Regions from separate parts of the Rhizobium acidisoli genome, predicted to be linked through region 3. Evidence: riboswitches for the same ligand, from Rfam matches in the RefSeq annotation. Region 3 holds a riboswitch; each other region holds the start of a gene.

Region 1 (5,376 bases), on a different replicon from region 3:
GTCGAGATCCCTCGGGCTCTTGATGTCGTCGCGTCCACCCTTGAAGATCAAGCGCGCTGTTTCGGTCTGAACGACGCCGTAGACCATCTTCACGTCACCACCGCCGGCGCGCTGCGTGATGGCCTCGATCTCGCTGCTGATGCCGAAGTCGGCGACGCCGTTCGAAACCAGCGTTCCGGCACTGGTATCGGCATAGGGTAGAATGTCGACATCGAGGCCCGCGGCGGCATAAAAACCCTTCGCCTTGGCGACATAGATACCGATATGGTTGGTGTTGGGCGTCCAGTCGAGCGCGATGCGAGCCTTTGCGGGCGCCGACTGGGCGAAAGCCGGGCGGCCGGCAAGGCCTGCCGCGATGGCGGCGAGAATCGTCTGGCGACGGGTGAGAAGCAGCATGATGACCTCCTCAGGTCTCTAGAGCATGGTGCCGAAAGTGTGCGCGGTTTTCGACGTCATGCTCTAACTTTTTAAATCAGAACAGGATTCAGATTTTAGGCCGACCGGCCTGAGATCATCCTGTTCTAGCGGATGAAGCAGGGTTTGCAGGATTTCGGTTTCGATCGCCTGGGCCGCCGGCGAGCCGAGATCGGCAAGGCTTCGCGGGCGGGGCAGGTCAACGTGGAATTCGCGGATGATACGCGCCGGGCGGGCCGAAAGCACATAGATGCGGTCGGAGAGGAACACGGCCTCGCGGACATCATGGGTGATCAGCAGCGCCGTCCAGCGGTGTTCGGTCCACATGCCCTGCAGCCATTCCTGGATCTGCGTGCGCGTCAGCGCGTCGAGCGCGCCGAACGGCTCGTCGAGCAGCAGCATGTCCTGGGTCTGGACGACGGTGCGCAGCAGGGCGGCGCGCTGGCGCATGCCGCCTGATAGTTCGGAGGGATAATGATGTTCGAAACCGGCAAGGCCGAAGCGCTCGAACAGCGGCGCCACGGCGGCGCGGGCCGCCCGGCGGCTCATGCCCCGCACCTCGAGGCCGAGTGCCGCATTGTCGATGATCCGGCGCCAGGGCATCAGCGCATCGCGTTGCGGCATGAAGGCGAAGGCATGCGGCGCCCCTTCCAGCGACGCGCCCTTGAAAAGCACGGTGCCGGCATCGGGTCGAAGCGCCTGTGTCAGCAATCGCAGCACCGTCGATTTCCCGGAGCCGGACGGGCCGACGATCGAAACGAACTCGCCGTTTGCGACGCTGAGCGAAATATCGCCGAGCACCTTCATGCCGTCGAAGGACTTGGAGATATTGCGCAGTTCAACCATCTTGTCGCTCATCGACGCCGCTCCGCGGTTGGCTGCCAGGGCATGAGGAGGCGCTGGATGACGAGCGTCAGGCCGAACAGGCAGAGGGTCAGTACGGCGCTGACGACGACGGCGGCGAGCACGAGATCAGGACGGAAATTGTTCTTGGCGTTGAGGATATAGATCCCGAGGCCGCTTGCGGCGCCGGCATATTCGGCAAAGATCGCGCCGACGACGGCATAGGTGATCGAGATCCTCAGGCCGGCGAAAAAATAGGGCAGCGCCGAGGGAAGCCGTGCCAGGCGGAAGATGCGCCAGCGGCTCGCCTTCATCGAATGCAGCAATTCGGCGATGTCGCGGTCGGTCGATTCATAGCCTTGCAGCAGGGCGACGAGCAGCGGGAAGAAGGTGACGAGCGCCACCAGCAGGATCTTCGGCAAAAGGCCGAAACCGAACCATAAGACGACGAGCGGCGCGATCGCTACCAGCGGCAGGGTCTGGCTGGCGATGAAGATCGGCAGCAATGCCCGGCGCATGAAAGGCATGAAATCCATGAGGATCGACGCGGTGAAGGCGAAGGCAAGCGACAGCGCGAAACCGCCGAGTGTCGCACCAAGCGTCGGCCAGGTGTTTGATATCAGCGCCTCACGGTTCAGCCAGCCCTGGATGACGATGCGCGAAGGAGCCGGCAGGATGGAAGGCTTGATGCCGGAAAGATCGACATAGAGTTCCCATGCCGCCAAAAAGGCGCAGCCCGCGAGCAAGGCGGGGAGCCCCCGGTAGAGAGCGGTGCGGAGCGCGGCAAGGCGCGAATCCGATGGTTGCGGCGATGTCATCAGCGTTTGATTTCGGTCTCGATGTCCAGCCGGTCGCGATAGGGATCGAGCGCCTTGACGGCATCGCGAATAATGCCGACGACATTGCCGGACATCGGATAGAGTGACACTTTTGCGCCTGAGAACATTTGAACCTCGCTCCGCTGGCATTACCCAGATCAGCTTTGAAGGGTCCAGAGGCTTGCGCCTCACATCTCAGCCCCGGCAATACGGAGCTCCCCTGTTATTTCGGCGGAAACTATCACCCGGGTTTTCTTCCCGCAACCGCAAATTTGCGAACCCGTCCGCACGGTCGGAATAGCTCTAGAACAGGATGATTTTAGGCCCGGTTGGCCTAAAATCTGAATCCTGTTCTCAATTAAAGAGTTAGAGCATGATGTCGCCCGAAAACCGCGCACACTTTTCGGCATCATGCTCTAATGTGAGGGAAACATCCGAGCGGGATCCCGCTCGGATGTTCCTCGGTGGGCCCGTACCTGCCGGGAACGGGACCGCAGCTTGCTGCCTCAGGCGGCAATATCGATCGGGCTTTACGACCGCAGAAGCAAAGGGTATAAAACCTCAAGCAATATTGAGGTCAAGAGGCGATGGATGGGATTTCGGCAACCCCGCTCGGCAAGCTGCTGACTGTCGGCGAAGTGGCGGAGCGCAGTGGTCTTGCCGTCTCGGCGCTGCATTTTTACGAGACCAAGGGTTTGATCTCGAGCATCCGCTCCCGCGGCAACCAGCGCCGCTATGGGCGCGATGTGCTTCGCCGCCTCGGCATCATCAAGGTGGCACAGCGTGTCGGCATTCCGCTTTCGGAAATCCAGGCGGCGTTCCAGTCCCTGCCGCAGGGGCGCACGCCGACGGTCGCCGATTGGCAGACGCTGTCGGCGCGATGGAAGGACGATCTCGACGCACGAATCAATCGGCTCAGTCTGCTGCGCGACCGCCTGACCGGCTGCATCGGCTGCGGCTGCCTGTCGATCGAAAGCTGCCCGCTGCGCAATCCCTGCGACCGGCTCGGCAAGGAAGGGCCGGGTGCGCGGCTTCTGGAGAGCGAAAACGAGCTGGTTGTTTAGCCCTGGCTTTCCCCGGAAAGATCGATGCCTGCCTTTCTTTCGGTCGGTGTGCTCATATGTTAAGGGCAAGTGACGCAACCGAGGAGGACGGCTTCGTGTTTCATCCCAGACTGTTCGAAAATCGCAATGTCGTCGTCACCGGCGCCGGCCGCGGTATCGGCCTCGAAGTCGCTCGGCAGTTTCTGGATTGCGGCGCCAAGGTGATCGTCCATACCGGGCGCAAGCCGGGGCGGGACCTGCCGGATTTCCTGCTGACGGCTGAATCGGAAAGACGGGCGATGCTGCTGCATGCCGATTTTTCCGCCGCCGGCGGTGCGGCGCAATTTGCCGACGATGTTCTCGCTTTCTTCGACAGGGTGCATGTGCTCGTCAACAATGCCGGCACCATGCTCGGCCGTTTTCCCGCTGCGACGCTGACCGATGCCGAATATGAGGCGGTCATACGGTTGAACCAGACCTCGGTGGTGGCGCTGACGCGCGCATTGCTGCCGGCATTGAAGGCGGCCGAGGGTGCCGCCGTCGTCAACACCGTTTCGATCTCGGCGCTCACCGGCGGCAGCCCCGGCTCCTCGATCTATTCGGCCTCGAAAGCCTTCGTTGCGACCTATTCCAAGGCGCTTGCCCGCGAACTTGCCCCGGATGGCATCCGCGTCAACTGCGTCTCGCCGGGAACGATCGAGACGGATTTCCACGAGCGCTATTCCTCCAGAGAAAAGCTGGAGCAGACCCGGAAATCCATCCCCCTGCAGCGGCTCGGCACGGCCGAGGATTGCGCTCCCGCCTATCTGTTTCTGGCGGCTCCCTTACTCTCGGGATACATTACCGGCCAGGTGATCGAGATCAATGGCGGACAGCTTATCTGCTGATTTACTTGGACCTTTTTTGGCATTTCATCACTATTGACCAATTCGTTTGTGCGAATATGCTATTGTGCTGATCTACCAAATCGCCTCCCTTCCGAGATATCGAATGCCGTTGCCTAAACCGGAGCCGGGGATGACCGGCCAGGACTTGCACATACTCGCTGGAAAAGCCCATGAAGCGAGCGATCTGCTGAAAGCTTTGGCGCATCACACCCGATTGCTGATCCTCTGTATCCTGGCGAAACAGGAGCGGACGGTCGGTGAAATCGAAAATATTCTCGGCATTCAGCAGGCGATGGTTTCGCAGCAGCTTGCGCGTTTGAGGCTCGAAGGCCTGGTCAACACGCGCCGTCAGGGCAGGCTGGTTTATTACAGTATCGGCAATGTCAGCGTGCTTGCCTTCCTCGAATCGCTGTTCGATCTTTTTCCCGCTGCGGAAAACTGTTAAAGCGCGTCGCCTTAACTTGATTCATTCCCTTGCGGAGCACGGTTGCTGTGTCGAAGATGAGGCCGGACGCGAAATGTCGCGGGAGACCGGATGATCGACAAGCTGGAATTCTTCATCGCCCTTGCCAATGAAAAGCATTTCGGCCGCGCTGCGGAGGAGTGCGGGATCTCGCAGCCGACGCTTTCGGCCGCGATCCGCCAGCTCGAGGATCAGCTCGGGGTCATGCTGGTGCAGCGCGGTTCGCGTTTTCAAGGGCTGACGCCGGAGGGGCAGCGCGTGCTCGAATGGGCCCGGCGCATCGTCGGCGACGCCCGCACCATGCGCGAGGAAATGCGCGCCGCCCGCCGCGGTCTTTCCGGCCACATTCGCCTTGCCGCCATTCCGACGGCGCTCGCTATGCTTTCGCGCATCACCACGCCCTTTCAGGAGCGGCATCCCGGCGTCACCTTCTCGATCGTCTCGCGCAACTCGCTGCAGGTGCTGAGCATGCTCGAAAACCTCGAAATCGATGCCGGCATCACCTATCTCGAAAACGAGCCGCTCGGCCGTGTCACCAGTGTTCCGCTCTATGCCGAGCGCTATCATCTGATCACGGCTGCCGGCAGCCCGCTCTCCGATCGCGACAATGTGACCTGGAAGGAAGTCGGCGATCTTCGGCTTTGTCTATTGACCGCCGACATGCAGAACCGCCGAATCATCAATCGGCACCTGACGGAAGCCGGTGCCACGGTGCATCCGACGCTCGAATCCAACTCGATGATCGTGCTGTTCTCGCATGTTCGAACCGGCCGCTGGGCGAGCATCATGCCGCGCAATGTCGCCAAATCTTTTGGTTTTCCGGTGGAAATCCGGATGATTCCGATCGTCGAGCCGGAGGCGCATCACCTGGTCGGGCTTGTGGCGCCCTATCGTGAGCCCTTCACGCC
Region 2 (5,376 bases), on a different replicon from region 3:
GACACGCCGCCGCCAGTTCGCAACGCGTTCGACGCCTTGTGGCGTCCATCTCATCTCTTTGACCACCGTGGGCCAGACCGGTCCGAATGCCACGTAATCCGGACGGGCGGCCAGCGCCGTCTCTAGTTCCGCTATGTCGTGCGTGGAAAGGCCGAGCTTCAGGCCGGCGCGGCCGATTGCAGCCAGATCGGCTGCCGCCAGATCCTCCTGCCCGAGATGGATGAAATCGCATCCCTCATCGATCGCGAGCTTCCAGTAATCGTTGACGATCAATCGGCAGTCCGCTGCCGCGCAGGCGGCTTTCGCACGCCGGATCTCCTCGCGAAGCACCGGCTCTGGCTGGTCCTTGATGCGCAGCTGGACGAGTTTGACGCCGAGCGGCACGAGACGCTCGACCCAGTTGGCGCTGTCGACAATGAGATAGAAGGGATCGAGCTTCATGAAAAGACGGCCTTTCCGATGACGGGAGTGGAAGGAACGGCCATGTCGCGCGGCTCCAGCGGCACGGCGCCATGCGCGATGCGGCCGGCATTGATGGCAAACGCGAAGGCCTCGGCCATGGCGGCGGGATCACCCGCGCCGGCAACGGCGGTGTTCAGAAGAACGGCATCATAGCCGTATTCCATGACGGCGGCGGCATGAGATGGGCGGCCGATGCCGGCATCAACGATGAGCGGCACATCCGGAAAATGTGCTCGGAATGCCCGCAGCGCCATCGGGTTCACCGCTCCCATGGCAGAGCCGATCGGCGCACACCAAGGCATCAGGACGCGGCAGCCGGCGTCCAGCAGCCTTTCGGCGACGACAAGATCGTCGGTCGTATAGGGGAAGACGTGAAAGCCCTCGCCGGTCAGGATGCGTGCCGCCTCGACGAGGCCGAAAACATCGGGCTGCAGCGTATCGTGATGGCCGATCACTTCGAGCTTGATCCAGTCGGTGCGGAAAACATCGCGCGCCATCTTCGCCGTCAGCACAGCCTCCTGCACGCTGTGGCATCCGGCCGTGTTGGGAAGCACGCGCACACCAAGCTCGCGGATCAGCTCAAAGAAGGCGCCGCCCGCCTTGCCGCCGACGGCCTCGCGCCGAAGCGAAACAGTTACAATTTCGGTCTTCGATCGTCTCACTGCTTCCGCAAGCACGGCCGGAGACGGGTAGCGGGCGGTGCCAAGCAGCAGCCGGGAATGGACCTCGACGCTGTAAAGTTTCAGCATCTTAGCCTCCTTGCATCGGTGAGAGAATTTCAATGCGGTCGCGCTCGCCAAGCATGAAATCGACGCGATCCTCGCGGTGTACCAGTTCGCCGTTCACCGCGGTTGCGAGCCACCCGCCTTCGTAGTCCAGAGCGAGAAGCAGATCTGCGAGCGTCGCGGCCGTGACCTGTTGTTCCTCGCCATTGATGATGAAGGTCATGGCGCCCTCCTTTCCGTTTGTTCTGTTAGAAGAAGCCGCGCCACCTCTCCGGCCATGGCCGGCGCCAGCAAAAAGCCATGGCGATAGAGGCCGTTGACATGGAGGGTGTGTTTCTCCTGCGTCACGCGCGGTAGATTATCGGGATAAGCGGGCCGCACGCCTGCGCCTGTTTCCGTGACGCGTGCCTCGCCGAAGGCGGGATGCATCGCATAGGCAGCATTCAGCAACTCCATCAGCGAACGCGCGGTAATCGGCCCCGCATCGTCACTTTCGATCATCGTCGCACCGACCATGAAGCAGTTCTTTTCGCGCGGCACGATATAGATCGGGTGGCGCGGATGCAGCAGGCGGACGGGGCGAGAAAGGCTGACCTCGCGCGTTTCGACGCAGAGCATCTCGCCTCGAACACCACGCAATTCGGGCAGTTGGCCAATCTGGGCGGCACCGGTGCAGTCGATCACCCGGTCATAATGGGCAACGTTCGCATTGCCCGTGACGCCGAACACGAGAAGCACGCGGGCGTTCTCCAGTCCTGCCGCAAGTCCCGAGAGCGCCTGCCGTGGATCGAGGTGCGCTTCCTGCCGGAAGAACAACGCCCTGCGGAAGCGGCCGGCGAGATCAGGCTCCAGAGCTGCGATCGCCGCCTCGTCCAGCCATTCCCATCCGCTTGTGCGGCGGGAAAAGCGGTCCAGCTCGGCGGTATCTCGCCCACCCGCGACCACCAGCGTTCCTCGGCGTTTGACGTGGCCGGGCAATGCTGCCTCCCACCAATCGGCGGCATTACGACCGAGCGTCAGCACCGGTTCCTCCGCACTTTCCCGTTCGCACCACGGGGCGAGCATGCCGCCGGCAAGGCCGGAGGCGCCGCCCCCGACCTTGTCGGCCAGCTCCGTAAGGGTGACGCGGAAGCCTTGGCGATAAAGCTGCCAGGCCACGGTGAGGCCGGCAACGCCGGCCCCCTTGACAAGAACGCGCATGGTCATCCTCCAATCGGTATTTTAGCGGCCTCTACGACCGACATGTAAAGATCGCCGCCCTGTCGGTATTTCGCCGCCATCGCGTCCAGCCCCTCCTTCTGCGCCTCGGCGCGGATGTTGTGCGATATGCGCATCGAGCAGAAATGCGCCACCTTGTGCGCTTCCTTCGGCAAGGTCTCGTCACGGTAGCTGCGGGCGGTGTCGGGATGGGAGTAATCATAGACGACGAAAGGCGGCTCGCCGGCGGTCGGATGGACGCTGATTCCGCGCATCGGCACGCGGACATGACTGTGGATAACTCCCGGTATGGATCTTCCGCGACACTGGCAGCGGGCCGGTGGTGACGGTTGGGGTGAAGTTTTTTGCGGCAATGTCATAGTTTGAGGCTCCAAATTGAAAGTTGGAGACCCAGTCAGCCGGAATGATGAAAAGACGCCGGCATGGATTCCACGCGTGAATCCGAAGCCTTGGAGCGCTTGCACCGTCCCTACGCCAGTATGAACTGGATCAGGTTCAACGGGTCACTGCGCCACAACAAGCAACACCTTATTGTTCAGCAGTATCTCAGCCCCTTGCCGGGCTCCCCTGGTGAATGCCGCCATGAAAGACCGGAGCTGCCCTTCTGTCAAGCAAGGCCTAATGCATATTTTTCTTGCTCGTCAAGCATGACGGCTTCCCGTCTAAAATCGCCGTTGAAACCGGAAGTCTCCGTGCCTCCGCTAATTGCATTTCACAAGCGCGATATGCGCGCCGCAATAGGAACCTAACTGGCGGATATTCGCCACCTCCACCGAGGCGAGAAATGCCGGGCCCGCCCGTTCCTTAAGACAGGTTCCTTCGGCCCGCGAAGGTGCTTTTAGCTTTGTCGATTGCGCAGGCTCTCAGTGCGCGAGCGCTTCCGCCACCCGAATCCCACCGGCTGGATCCGAATCGACCCCACAAGCAGCGCGATCACGCCGTCCCCGACGATCCATTATGCGATCTTCGTCCAAAACGTGAGCTCCATAGCAACAAGCCGGAGCGCTGGCCTCGAAATCGCGCCGTGCCACGACGTAGGAACGTCCTGAGCGGAAGCGGATGTCGACTGTCCTCTAGAGCCAATATCGGTTTCTCGGGGAAGCTTCATGCGGTCGAGGCCTCATTTTTTTGGATATGGTACGCGCGTTGTACTATCGTGGCGGGAAATCCGGAGAGGGGCATGCAATATGGCCAAAGGTTGGTGCTGTGAGCAGCACCTCGGCTGATCATCGGGCTGCCGCAGTAGGCGCTTCGGGCGGTATAGCCATTGCAGACTTCGAAATTCCTGAACTGCTAATCGCCGCGCTGTTTGAGGGCGTTATCATTGGCATGGCCGTTGAGCAGTTCCTAGCTACGATGAGCAAACAGGCTTGGCGGGAGAAAAACAGATGGCGCTCGGAGGAAACGCGCTGGAATGAGCGTGCCGTACTCGGACCCTGGCTTAAGACACCAGCTGCGGAGCCATTACGGCCGGTCGACGCCGCGGATCAACTCCGTATCGTGATGCGCTCGAAGTTCACCATCCAGCCATTGCTGAACAAGAGGGGAGCCCGGGTAGGTTTCGCATTCGTAACGTGAGCACTAATTTCAAGCTGAGGCTGAACATCAATGATCAAGCGATGACGCGGAACGTTGCATCAGGACAGTGGTTACGCTGGTTCGCTGCCAAGGCGGTTGGTTCATCTGCTGGTTCTTAGCTCTCTACCGGTCGACTTTCTCCGCTGCTTCAAGCGAAAATTCGGCGCGCAATACCGCCTTCTGTGCTCGCGAAAAATCGGCGGCGGCTTGTTCTGCCCGCTCTTGCGCGGCGCACCGGGCGTCTTTGCGCTGCGCAAGCGATCGGCCGGCATCGGCTTCATGGCTGCGCAATACGGATTGTCGCATCAACGCGTCCTGAAGCTTGGCGGCGGAGATAACGCCGCTCTTGCGCAATTCGTCGACGATAGGATTGCCTGCGGCCCGGCTTGCTGCCATGTCGAGCGCTTCGGAGGCTTTCGCTTCCCGCTCCCGCGCGTTTTCGGCGTCCGCCCGCGCCTCGGAGAGGCTGCGGGAAAGATTGTCCGCCCGCAGGCTGCGGATCTCCAGTAACTGCCTGAGAGACTTCAGCGCCTTCATATCAGCCGCTCAGGCACCGTTGTTCGTCGTCAGGATTTCCAGCTGGCCGCCCTTGATGACCTTGATGCTGTCGGCTTCCTGCCGGCTCAGCACGTCTTCGACGGCCTTGGTGAAGACGGAGGGGCCGCGCACCAGCACCAAGCCGCTGGCGGGATCTTCACGCAGTGCATCGTCCGGCAGTAGCGGGAACAGCGCGCGAATGGCGTTTTGCTCGGTCTTCCAGCTGCGGTCGCCGCGATCGAGGACAACGGTGGAGACCTCCTGCTTAGGCGCGATGATGATGCGGCTGCCGTCATAGGCGACGAAGAGATTGCTGGCATCGCCAAGCTTGACGAAGGCCTTGGCTCCGCTTTCTCGGACGGACCAGTGCTCGACCTTGCCGCTCAGCGTCCCGACTGTCGTGACCGGGATGCCAGACATGAAGGACAGCGTCTGGACGACATCGCCAAGCGGCAGGGAGACGACATCCAGGCGCACCTCCCGCTCGCCGGCGCCGGCTGATGGAGGAAAGGAGACCAGCAGTCCGATAGCGGCCATGTAAACAAAACGCGCAAACATCTGAGTTTACCTCACGATCCGGATGCCGCCCGACAACTAATGAACGAAGGAAATCAGGGGGCTGCGAAATCCAGTCTGTTAATAATTATCTGATCTACTGTTGCAGATCACCGGTCCGCTGGGAACAGGACGAATATCCATTTCGCGCAGTTGTTGTACATATCGCGAATTAATAACTTTTTAACATAAGCTATTGAATTCGATCCGGAATTCTGCAAGGTTTTGGCCGCCAAAACCATGCAAGGAGTTCAAGACATGGCTACCAGCACTAGTACTTCGACACTTGATTCGGGTATCG
Region 3 (5,376 bases):
GTCTGGTTGAACGGGTTGAAGTTGCGCACCCAGGTCGTCGCCGGTTCGATATTCGCCGTCAGGACCGTTTGCGCCATGGCGGAGCCCGAAAGCAGCGTCAGTGCGGCGGCGGCAAGAAGATATTTTTTCATGCTCTATTCCCCTTTTTATGTGGTGAGAGATGACGCGCCGGTCAGGAGACCAGCACGCTTGCAAACATGTCTTCGACTTCAGCATGGGCGGCGCGGATGTCGACCTTGAGATTGCCGAGGCGGGCCGTGCCGGCCGCGATCCGCTTGAGAGCGGCGTTCGTCAGCGGTCGGGCGGCCTTGGCGGCGGCTTCGCTTTCCCTGACGTCGCCATGGCTGTGGAGGGCGATGTCGAAGCCGGCGTCGAGCACCTGCCGGACGCGTTCCGGCAGGGTGCCGGAGAGCGATTCCATGAAGATGCAGTCGGAAATGAGCACGCCGTCATAACCCATCTCGTTGCGGATGACGTCGTGCATGACCGGCGAGATGGAGGCGGGTAGCTCCCTGTCGTAGGCGGAGTAGACGACATGGGCGACCATGGCCCAGGGCGTATCCTTCAGCGCCACGAAGGGCTTGAAATCGGTCGCAGCGAGCGTCTCGCGGCTGGCGTCGACCACCGGACGCTCCTTGTGGGAATCCAGCGTCGCGCGGCCGTGGCCGGGAATGTGCTTCATCACCGGCATGTTGCCGGTCTCGAGCAGGCCGTCGACCACCTCGCGGCCGAGGGCGGCGATGACATCAGGATCGGGGCCGAAAGAGCGGGCGCCGATGACCGCGCTCGTCGTCTCGAAGACGAGGTCGAGCACGGGCGAGCAGCCGCTGGAAAGGCCGAGTTCCGTCATCATCGCCCCCATGGCCTGGGAGGAAAGGCGCACTGCTTTTTTGCCGAGCGCGAAATCCCGGCGCGCAAGTTCGGCGAACTGGCCGAAGCTGCGGAAGAGCGGCCAGGGGCCGGCATCGAGATGCTGCACGCGGCCGCCTTCCTGGTCGGTGCAAACAGGCGCATCGTCGCGGCCGACGGCTTCACGGAAGCGTTCGATCAGCCGCTTGGTCTGCTCCGGCTCACGCTGATTGCGCCGGCCGACGAAGAGGCCGAGCGGATTGGTCTCGCGAAACAGGGCGAATTCATCGTCCGAAAGGACCGGATTGGGAAGGCCGACGAAAAGGGCGAGCGGGGTCGAGGACAATTCTGTAACTCCGGGATCAGATGGTCAGGTCGGCCATGCGTCTCAGCATGCCTTCGTAGATGCCCTTGTCGGGGGCGGGGATGGTGATGGCGCCTGCGGTCTTCGCGTAAAAATCGACCGGGCCGGCATCGCCGATGAAGGCATAGGCATGGCCAAGCGTCTTCATGGTCTGAAGGCAGGCGGAAAACAGGGCGAGCCCGATACCCTTGCCGCGGGCCTGAGGATCGACGCCGGTCGGGCCGAAGAAGCCGCGCGCCGTCGTGTCGTAACAGGCAAAGCCGAGAAGCTTGCCGCCGTCGACGGCGATCAGGCAGGCAACAGGCTGGCGGGAGAAGGCGACGGAGACTTCGCTTGCCCAGTTTTCGCTGAACTGCTGGCGAACCCATTCGACGACGAGATGCAGTTCCGGGGGGAGGGCCGGGCGGATGGAGACACCGACATGATCGGCTTTCCGATTCAGATCGGCAAGCTTTGTGGAGTATAGACTCACAAGCAGGTCTGGCACCGGTCATTCCTCCTCATATTCCGTTATTGCGGAATATATCCCCTTTTAATGTCATAGACTTGGCTATCTGGCTGGGCTTGTCAACTGCGTTTTTCAAATAGCGCGATGCTGCTCGCCACGATGCTCTCACTCAAAAGCAAGCTGGCTGCCGAAAGCAAAAACGGCCCGGGGAGCCCGAGCCGTTTCGATTGAAGGGGTGCGTCGATGATGGATGCTTATCCCGTGACTTTCCAAAGCGCATGAAAGTGCTGCACCGGCCCGTGGCCGGAGCCGACGGTGAGGCTTCCGGCAGCGGCGACCGCGCCGGCGAGGTAATCCTTGGCGATGGCGACCGCCTCCGGCACCGAGGCGCCCTTGGCAAGCTCGGCCGCCAACGCGCTCGACAGCGTGCAGCCGGTGCCATGGGTGTTCTTGGTCGGCACCCGCCGGGCTTCGAACCAGTGCAGGCCGTCGGCTGTGGCGAGCACGTCGGGGCTGTCGTCGCTGTCGAGATGGCCGCCCTTGACCAGCACCGCGGCCGGGCCGAGCGCCCGCAGGCTTTCGGCCTGCGCCGCCATCTCAGCCCGGTTTGTCGCGACCGGCTGGTGCAGCAGGGCGGCGGCCTCAGGCAGGTTCGGGGTCAGCAGTGTCGCGAGCGGCAGCATCCGGCGGGTCAGCACGTCAACGGCTTCGGGCGCAAGCAGGGCGGCTCCGCCCTTGGCGATCATCACCGGATCGATGACGATGGGAATGCCGCGCCCCTCTGCCAGAGCTGCGTCCAGTGCGGCGGCGACGGCCTCGGCGATGCCGGCATTGGCGATCATGCCGATCTTGACCGCATCGACGCGCACATCGGCAAAGACGGCCTTGATTTGATCGGCGACGAAGGGAGGCGGCACCAGATGCACGCCGGTGACCCCTTGGGTGTTTTGCGCCGTCAGCGCCGTCAGCACCGCCATGCCGTAGACGCCGCGGGCGGAAAAGGTCTTGAGGTCGGCCTGGATGCCGGCGCCGCCCGAGGGATCGGAGCCGGCGATGGAGAGGACGTTGCGGATCATGCGCGGGCCTTTCGAATTTCTGCGGCGATGCGGCGTGTGGCGGCTTCCGGATCCGGCGCGCCGCAAATGGCGGAGACGACGGCAAGCCCTCTTGCTCCTGCGGCAAAGACTTCGGCCACATGCTCCGCCTTGAGCCCGCCGATCGCAACCGAGGGCACCGGCGAAACCGCCACCAGCCTTGCCAGGCCGTGAAAGCCGATCGGCTGCTTGTGGTCGGCCTTGGTCGGCGTCGCAAACACCGGCCCGATGCCGGTATAATCGACGAGGCTGGGATCGACGCCAGCGGCAAGCGCCGCGGTTTCGACTGACAGGCCGAGGATCATGTCGGAGCCGATCATCGCCCGCGCTGTCGCCGCATCCATATCCTCCTGGCCGATATGCAACCCGTCGGCACCGATGGCGATCGCCGCCTCGACATCGTCGTTGACGATGAGCAGGGCGCCGGTGCCATCAAGCGCCTGTTTCAAGGCGCGTCCGGTCTCGATCATGCCGGCCGTGCCGGCATGTTTGTCGCGCAGTTGCACCATCGTCGCGCCGCCGGCTACGGCACGGCGCGCCGTTTCGACCATGCCGATCCCGGCGCAGAGATCGGGATCGAGGACGAGATAGAGCGAGAGGTCGAAAGCCTTCATACTGCCGATATCCTTGCCCTGGCGTCGAGCGTTTCAGCGTCGAGCGCGTTCAGCGCGTCGAGGAAGCGCCAAGCGAAGGAGCCGGGACCGGCTGCGCCGAGGGCGGCATCCTCGCCGGCGATAGCGAAGGTTGCAAGGGCGGCGACCGTCGCGCCGAAGATATCCTCGGGCACGGAGGCGGCAAAGGCGCCGACCAGGCAGGTCAGCGAGCAGCCGAGCGCCGTGACCTGCGGCATCAAGGCCGATCCGCCTGTGATGCGCACCGCCTGCTCGCCATCGGTGACGAAATCGACCGCGCCGGTGACGGCAACGACCGCCTGCTGCCGCTCAGCCAGCCATCGCGCCGTTCCTTCCGCCTGCTCGACCGGATCGCGGCTGTCGACGCCCTGGCCGCGGCTCTCCCCGCCGGCAAGCGCGATGATCTCGGAGGCGTTGCCGCGGATGATCGTGGGCTTCAGCGCCAGCAGATCGGCGACCGCTTGGCGGCGAAAGCCCGTCGCATAGTGGGCGACCGGATCGAGCACCCAGGGTTTGCCGGCCGAGTTCGCCGCCTTCGCCGCCGCCTGCATGCCGTCGATCCATTGCGGCGACAGCGTGCCGATATTGACGGTCAGCGCATTTGCGATGCCGGCGAATTCGCCGGCTTCTTCAGCAGCATGCACCATGGCCGGCGAGGCGCCCGCGGCCAAGAGTACATTGGCGGCGACATTCATGGCGACGTAGTTGGTGATGCACTGAACGAGCGGCGGCTTCTCGCGCATCGCCGTCAGCATGGCTCCTGGTGTGGTCCTGGTCTGCATGTGGCCCCTTTCAGGCGGGGGCGGGCACGGGGTCATTGGTGCGGTGAGCCGCGACCCCGAGCGACTCCCTCCGCCGGCATTATCCGGTTCAGGTTCGAAGGGTGCTTCTCAGCCCGTCTATCGACGGGCGCCCCTGTCTCTCATCACGCTCTTTTTCGCAGAGAACGGCGCGGATGTCATCTCGAAAATGACGGGGCGATGACGGCGCGGGGAGAGACGGGAGATCGCCGTCGATTCGGGTGTTGACCAGGTTTTCCCTAAGGCGGGCCGCAAATTCCGTCCCGGGCTGCGTTAGCAGTTGCGGTTTCGCCAGGCGGTTGTTCCCTTCTTTCCCAGATAAACAACAGCAGCAACCCCCGGGCGTAAGAAATTTCTGAATACATCTCCGTATTTGTGAGCGGTATCGTGAATGATGCAGGCGGCTTGAAACGTCTCTTCTTCAAAATGAGTGCAGCTCATCTTTCGCAAACTTTTCTGAATGCCCGATGGCGCCGAATTATTCATCCTATCCGTCTATACGCCTGATTTTCAATGCAAACGAGCAGATGGCCAGCTTCGCGTAAGTTGCGCGTCGTCTCATGTGTCTCGCCAATCGGTTTCATTCGAATTTCGGAATCTGTTGGCGATTTCGCTGCGACTGGGGACTCGGGCAAACGGGACGCAATCTCCCAGAACGCGAAGTAAATACCTAACGCAAACTTTACCGTGCTGACACGTTAGGGTTGACTGAAGTGTGGATTGTAGCGATATGACTTTTCACGAAAATAAAATCTTCCTGAAGTTGCATTTTAAATGAAGACATTTTTGAAAAGCGGCATGAAACGGGGCCTCCGGATTATCGCCCCCATCGTGATATCGATCGCCTGTGCGAGCCCATCCTTTTCGCAGTCTCCTGGCCTTCAAGAACCGGAACAGGCGCCGGCGATAAAATCGCAGAAATTCGACGACTGGTATTATCGCTGCACCGGTTCGGCAGGCGCTGAGGCCTGCGAAGTCGCACAGGTCGCGCAAGTCGCCAAGGACGGCAAGCCCGTCAATATCCTGACGCTGGCGATATCGGCGCCGCCGGCTACGCCTTCCGACAAGGGCAAGCCGCGACTGATGCTGACCGCGCTTCTGCCGCTCAACGTTTTCCTGCCCTCGGGCCTGTCGATCACGGCTGACGGCAAGCCGGTCGCCAAGCTCGATTACCGCAACTGCAACCAGA

The links. A riboswitch is a leader RNA that binds a small molecule or an ion and turns the genes downstream of it on or off. The one in region 3 is predicted to bind thiamine pyrophosphate.
Region 1: linked by a shared signal. The riboswitch ahead of CO657_RS37925 (YkoF family thiamine/hydroxymethylpyrimidine-binding protein) and the one ahead of thiM (hydroxyethylthiazole kinase) in region 3 are both predicted to bind thiamine pyrophosphate.
Region 2: linked by a shared signal. The riboswitch ahead of CO657_RS22740 (phosphomethylpyrimidine synthase ThiC) and the one ahead of thiM (hydroxyethylthiazole kinase) in region 3 are both predicted to bind thiamine pyrophosphate.

Annotation. Positions count from the first base shown of each region.
Region 1 covers NZ_CP034998.1:3,833,532-3,838,907, reverse strand. Annotated here, with positions in the region: gene CO657_RS18715 (ABC transporter substrate-binding protein) at 1-396, opposite strand, end outside; gene CO657_RS18710 (ABC transporter ATP-binding protein) at 460-1,272, opposite strand; gene CO657_RS18705 (ABC transporter permease) at 1,269-2,075, opposite strand; partial or broken gene CO657_RS37925 (YkoF family thiamine/hydroxymethylpyrimidine-binding protein) at 2,087-2,203, opposite strand; TPP riboswitch at 2,194-2,307, opposite strand; gene soxR (redox-sensitive transcriptional activator SoxR) at 2,663-3,139, shown strand; gene CO657_RS18695 (SDR family NAD(P)-dependent oxidoreductase) at 3,235-4,005, shown strand; gene CO657_RS18690 (ArsR/SmtB family transcription factor) at 4,109-4,450, shown strand; gene CO657_RS18685 (LysR family transcriptional regulator) at 4,541-5,376, shown strand, end outside.
Region 2 covers NZ_CP034999.1:83,554-88,929, forward strand. Annotated here, with positions in the region: gene CO657_RS22720 (thiamine phosphate synthase) at 1-441, opposite strand, end outside; gene CO657_RS22725 (thiazole synthase) at 438-1,211, opposite strand; gene thiS (sulfur carrier protein ThiS) at 1,213-1,410, opposite strand; gene thiO (glycine oxidase ThiO) at 1,407-2,387, opposite strand; partial or broken gene CO657_RS22740 (phosphomethylpyrimidine synthase ThiC) at 2,390-2,593, opposite strand; TPP riboswitch at 2,854-2,984, opposite strand; partial or broken gene CO657_RS22745 (DUF2726 domain-containing protein) at 3,628-3,962, shown strand; gene CO657_RS22750 (hypothetical protein) at 4,107-4,520, opposite strand; gene CO657_RS22755 (hypothetical protein) at 4,530-5,078, opposite strand; gene CO657_RS36850 (hypothetical protein) at 5,334-5,376, shown strand, end outside.
Region 3 covers NZ_CP035001.1:142,572-147,947, reverse strand. Annotated here, with positions in the region: gene CO657_RS29550 (ABC transporter substrate-binding protein) at 1-131, opposite strand, end outside; gene CO657_RS29545 (glycoside hydrolase family 3 N-terminal domain-containing protein) at 173-1,195, opposite strand; gene CO657_RS29540 (GNAT family N-acetyltransferase) at 1,212-1,700, opposite strand; gene thiD (bifunctional hydroxymethylpyrimidine kinase/phosphomethylpyrimidine kinase) at 1,916-2,737, opposite strand; gene thiE (thiamine phosphate synthase) at 2,734-3,369, opposite strand; gene thiM (hydroxyethylthiazole kinase) at 3,366-4,169, opposite strand; TPP riboswitch at 4,218-4,314, opposite strand; gene CO657_RS29520 (invasion associated locus B family protein) at 4,962-5,376, shown strand, end outside.